Linked DNA regions of Pseudosulfitobacter sp. DSM 107133. The protein of the gene in region 1 interacts with the protein of each later gene in a pairwise test. Links are inferred from orthologs where the notes say so. Each region holds a gene or a part of one and is shown in the gene's direction. Other genes may lie near its edges.

Region 1 (2,918 bases):
CGAGCGTGAAAACAAGGGTGCGCAGCATCATCAAGGGCCTCTTGGTCAGTGTCAGGCCACGCTATGTCCTTGGGCTGCGAAGGCAAAGGGGCGACCCTGAAAAAGCAACGCAAAAATTGCAAACACACCTGTTGACAGCCTTGCCGCACATCCCTAGCTATGCGTCGTTATCACTCGGACGAGCTGAGTGCTAACACGGGGTACCAAGGTGCCCTGCAAGGGAGTAACTTTGAGCCTTAAGGAGCTGCAAAGATGGCATTGAAACCGCTTCATGACCGCGTGCTGGTTCGCCGCACGGAAAGCGAAGAGAAAACTGCTGGCGGGTTGATTATTCCCGATAGCGCGAAGGAAAAGCCCTCGGAAGGCGAAGTTGTTTCGGTTGGCGAAGGCGCCCGCAAAGACAGCGGCGAGCTGATCGAAATGGCCGTCAAGCCAGGCGACAAAATTCTGTTCGGCAAATGGTCGGGCACCGAAGTCACCGTCGCAGGCGAAGAACTGCTGATGATGAAAGAATCGGACATCATGGGGATCATCGAGTAAGCGCCACGCCTGCTCTGACCCTCATTGACCTACACATTCTCAAAGGAGAAAAATCATGGCTGCTAAGGACGTCAAATTTGACAGCGAAGCCCGCAACAAGATCCTGAAAGGTGTCAACATCCTTGCTGACGCCGTCAAGGTTACACTGGGCCCCAAAGGCCGTAACGTTGTTCTGGACAAATCCTTTGGCGCACCGCGCATCACCAAGGACGGTGTATCGGTTGCCAAGGAAATCGAACTGGAAGACAAGTTCGAAAACATGGGCGCACAAATGGTCAAGGAAGTTGCTTCCCGGACCAACGACGAAGCTGGCGACGGTACAACAACCGCCACAGTTCTGGCCCAGGCGATCGTGCGCGAAGGCATGAAATCGGTTGCCGCCGGCATGAACCCGATGGACCTGAAGCGCGGCATCGACATGGCAACAGCCAAAGTCGTCGAAGCGATCAAGGCCGCCGCACGTGACGTGACCGACAGCGACGAAGTTGCTCAGGTTGGCACCATCTCGGCCAACGGCGAAAAAGAAATCGGTCGCCAGATTGCCGACGCGATGCAAAAAGTCGGCAACGAAGGTGTTATCACCGTCGAAGAAAACAAGGGTCTGGAAACAGAAACCGTTGTTGTCGAAGGTATGCAGTTCGACCGTGGCTACCTGAGCCCCTATTTTGTAACCAACGCCGACAAGATGACTGTCGAGCTGGAAGACGTGATCATCCTGCTGCACGAGAAAAAACTCTCGAGCCTGCAGCCGATGGTTCCGCTGCTGGAGCAAGTCATCCAGTCGCAAAAACCCCTGCTGATCATCGCGGAAGATGTCGAAGGCGAAGCGCTGGCGACACTCGTGGTCAACAAACTGCGCGGCGGTCTGAAAATCGCTGCTGTGAAAGCGCCCGGTTTCGGCGATCGCCGCAAAGCGATGCTGCAAGACCTTGCGATCCTCACAGGCGGTCAGGTGATCTCGGAAGATCTGGGCATGAAGCTGGAGTCCGTCACCATGGACATGCTGGGTTCGGCCAAGAAAGTTTCGATCACCAAAGACGAAACCACCGTTGTTGACGGCGCTGGCGAGAAGGCCGAGATCGAGGCACGCGTTGCCCAGATCCGTAACCAGATCGAAGAAACCACATCCGACTACGACCGTGAAAAGCTGCAAGAGCGCGTTGCCAAGCTGGCAGGCGGTGTTGCCGTGATCCGCGTGGGCGGCATGTCGGAAATCGAAGTCAAAGAACGCAAAGACCGCGTTGACGATGCTCTGAACGCGACACGTGCCGCTGTTCAGGAAGGTATCGTTGTGGGTGGTGGTGTTGCCCTGGTCCAAGCCGGCAAAGTGCTGGAAGGGTTCAAAGGCGACAACAACGACCAGGACGTTGGTATCAGCATCGTGCGCAAGGCCGTGGAAGCACCGCTGCGTCAGATTGCTGAGAACGCTGGCGTCGACGGCGCTGTTGTTGCGGGCAAGATCCGTGAAAGCAGCGACCTGACATTCGGTTTCAACGCGCAGACCGAAGAATATGGCGACATGTTCAAGTTCGGCGTGATCGACCCTGCCAAAGTGGTGCGCACCGCACTGCAGGATGCGGCATCGGTTGCAGCTTTGCTGATCACCACCGAAGCCATGGTTGCCGACAAGCCGTCGAAAGACAATGGCGGCGGCGGCATGCCCGATATGGGTGGCATGGGCGGCATGGGCGGCATGATGTAATCTGCCGTTCCTCACCGAACGCTTTGTTCTATAAGAAGGGGCTGCCTGCGGGCGGCCCCTTTTTTCATATGCCATTCAGGAGGGCAGCCTATGCTGATCGGACCGGATTTCTCGCGCGAATTGCGGCGCGGTGAAGAGGACGCGGTAGACGCGCTGTTGCGCAGCGCCTTTGACGGCCCGGCCGAGGCGGAGCTGGTGCACGCGCTGCGCAAGGCCGGTGCGATGGCGGGCGAAAGCGTGGCCACCTGGGATGGCCGGATCGCGGGGTATTATGCCCTGTCCCATATGGTCGCGCCGCAGGGCTGGTTGTGTCTGGCCCCTGTCGCCGTAGCCCCCGACCGTCAGGGCCATGGGTTGGGGCGCCGGATGATGGGTATGCTGAGCGAATGGGCGCGACTGAGCGAAACCTATGTTGTCGTGCTGGGGCAGGTGTCGTTTTACGAACGGGCCGGATTTTCGCAGGCCCGCGCACAGGGACTGACATCGCCCTATCCCTTGACGTATACAATGATTGCGGGGCCAGGGACGGATGTGCCTGCGGTCGCTTTGAAGTATCCGAAAGCCTTTGGATAAACGGGCACCAGAATGAAACTTGCGCTTCTCACCGCCCTCACGATGACGGCATTCGCGGCCAACTCGGTGCTGAACCGCGCTGCTGTCGGCAGTGGCAGCATTG
Region 2 (2,864 bases), 2.8 Mb from region 1 along the record:
GGCAAAATATGACAGATACACCGAATATTCTTGAAGAGCTGAATGACAGATCGCGCGAGGTGTTTCGCCGCGTTGTCGAAGGCTATCTTGCGAATGGCGATCCGGTGGGGTCGCGCACGCTGACCCGTGATTTCAGCGAAAAGGTCAGTGCGGCGACAATCCGCAATGTGATGCAGGATCTTGAGTTCATGGGGCTGCTGGACAGTCCGCATGTCAGCGCAGGGCGCATTCCGACCCAGCGTGGATTGCGGATGTTCGTGGATGGGCTGATGGAAGTTGGCATTCCTGATTCCGCAGACCGCGAAAAGATCGACGCGACGCGCGGTGGCAACGAACGTGATGTTGCGGGGTTGCTGGATCGTGTGGGCTCGGCCCTTTCCGGCGTCACGCAGGGGGCGTCGCTGGTGTTGGCCCCCAAACACGAGGCGCCGATCAAACATATCGAATTCGTGTCGCTCGGGCATGACCGGGCGTTGGGCGTGCTGGTGCTGGCTGACGGGCATGTCGAAAACCGACTGTTCACGCCTTCGCCCGGCCAAACGCCAAGTTCGATGCGCGAGGCGGCGAACTTTCTGAACGCGCTGATCGAGGGCAAGACCCTGAGCGAAGTGCAGTCGGTAATTCAAAGTGAAATCAAGAAACGCCGTCGCGAGATTGACAGTCTGGCCGCAGAACTGGTGCAACAGGGCCTGGCCGTTTGGGATGGTGACGACGACAGCAATCAGCGTCTGATCGTGCGGGGCCGGTCGAATCTGTTGGGCGCTGCAGGTGAGGGTGAGGATCTTGACCGAATCCGCACGCTGTTTGACGACCTTGAACGCAAGCGTGATATCGCCGAATTCCTCGAATTGACCGACGAAGGCCACGGTGTGCGCATTTTTATTGGTTCAGAGAACAAACTTTTCTCACTTTCGGGTTCCTCTCTGGTGGTTTCCCCATATATGAACGCAGATCGAAAGATCATCGGAGCGGTGGGGGTCATCGGACCCACGCGATTGAATTACGGGCGCATCGTTCCGATTGTGGATTATACGGCGCAATTGGTGGGCAAATTGCTGACCGATAAAAGTTAGAGGTGAAGAATGGCGGAGCCGAAAGAGAACGATTTTCTGGACGACATCGACGCGGCCGAAGCGGACGAATACGCGGACGAAATGGCCGAGATTGATGACGAAGCGTTGGAGCTGGACCAGTTGCGTGCCGAACGGGATCAACTGAAAGACCGCTTTATGCGGGCGCTGGCAGATGCGGAAAACGCGCGCAAGCGGTCCGAGAAAGACCGGCGCGAGGCCGAGAATTATGGCGGGTCAAAGTTGGCGCGCGATATGTTGCCGGTGTATGACAATATGAAACGTGCGCTTGAGGCCGTGACCGAGGACCAGCGCAGTGTCGCGGGTCCGTTGCTGGAAGGCATCGAGCTGACCATGCGCGAATTGCTGAGCGTGTTCAAAAAACACGGCATCGACATGATCTCGCCCGAGGTGGGAGACAGGTTCGACCCGCAGCACCATCAGGCGATGTTCGAGGCCCCGGTGCCCGGCACCAAAGCCGGCGACATCATTCAGGTTGCCGCCGAAGGATTCATGCTGCACGACCGTTTGTTGCGCCCGGCGCAGGTGGGCGTGTCGTCGATGCCTGCATCGTAAGTCTGGTAAAATTCATGTTTGTAAGGGGCGGTCAGATTTTGGCCGCCTCTTTCAGTTTATACAGCGCCTCAAGCGCCTGTTTCGGTGTCATCTCGTCAGGATGCAGATCGCCTATCATCTCTAACACGGGGCTTTTCGCAATTTTTGGCGCGGGTGGGGCTGCCTGCATGCTGAATAGTGGCAGATCGTCGATAATCGCCTTTTGCGTGGCGCCGCCCTCGCGCTCGCCTTTTTCCAATGCTTCCAGCACCGTGCGGGCGCGGGCGATGACCGACGAGGGCAGGCCGGCCAGTTGCGCGACCTGCACACCATAAGACCGGTCAGCCGCGCCTTTTTGCACCTCGTGCAGGAACACGACTTCGCCATCAAATTCCTTGACCGCGACAGTGGCATTGTCGACATGGTCCAGCTTGCCGGCCAGTGCGGTCAGCTCGTGGTAGTGCGTGGCGAACAGCGCGCGGCTTTTGTTGCCATCGTGCAGATGTTCCAGCGTGGCCCAGGCAATCGACAGGCCGTCATAGGTGGCAGTGCCGCGGCCAATCTCGTCCAGGATCACCAGCGCCCGGTCGTCTGCCTGATTCAGGATCGCGGCGGTTTCGACCATTTCCACCATGAACGTCGATCGCCCGCGCGCCAGATCGTCGGCAGCGCCCACACGGCTGAACAGTTGGCTGATCACACCGATTCGCGCCGAGGTTGCCGGCACATAGCTGCCCATTTGCGCCAGCAGCGCGATCAGCGCGTTTTGCCGCAGGAATGTTGATTTACCAGCCATGTTCGGACCGGTCAGCAGCCAGATGTTCGACCCGTCTTCGGCGGTCAGGTTGCAGTCGTTGGCGATGAACGGCGCACCCGATCCATCGCGCAGGGATTTTTCCACGACAGGATGTCGCCCGCCGACGATGTCAAACGCGCGGCTGTCGTCCACCTGCGGACGGCACCAATCTTCGGACCGCGCCAGACGGGCAAGGGCACAGGACACATCCAGTTCGGCCAGCGCGGTGGCGGTCTGAAAAATCTCGGCCGCCTTTGCCAAAACCGTGTCGGAAAGCATTTGATAGAGCCGCTTTTCCGTCTCAATCGCCCGATTGCCCGCGTTCAGGATCTTGGTCTCCATCTCGGACAACTCAACGGTGGTGAACCGCACCTGATTGGCTGTGGTCTGACGGTGGATAAAGGTTTCGGACAGCGGCGGCGAAAGCATCTTTTCGGCATGGG

The links.
Region 2: the proteins of groL (region 1) and DSM107133_RS00285 interact in binary tests that used the Escherichia coli proteins (3 or more experiments, as listed by UniProt). The link is inferred for Pseudosulfitobacter sp. DSM 107133 from one-to-one orthologs.

The regions. Positions count from the first base shown.
Region 1 is NZ_CP085154.1:2,838,915-2,841,832, reverse strand. It holds groL (chaperonin GroEL), read left to right. Parts: upstream 1-595; coding sequence 596-2,242; downstream 2,243-2,918. Other genes in the region: DSM107133_RS13990 (DMT family transporter), read left to right, coding at 2,828-2,918; DSM107133_RS13995 (N-acetyltransferase), read left to right, coding at 2,333-2,815; DSM107133_RS14005 (co-chaperone GroES), read left to right, coding at 253-540; DSM107133_RS14010 (TraB/GumN family protein), read right to left, coding at 1-31.
Region 2 is NZ_CP085154.1:56,624-59,487, forward strand. It holds DSM107133_RS00285 (nucleotide exchange factor GrpE), read left to right. Parts: upstream 1-1,082; coding sequence 1,083-1,646; downstream 1,647-2,864. Other genes in the region: hrcA (heat-inducible transcriptional repressor HrcA), read left to right, coding at 9-1,073; mutS (DNA mismatch repair protein MutS), read right to left, coding at 1,678-2,864. UniProt on the Escherichia coli protein: Participates actively in the response to hyperosmotic and heat shock by preventing the aggregation of stress-denatured proteins, in association with DnaK and GrpE. It is the nucleotide exchange factor for DnaK and may function as a thermosensor.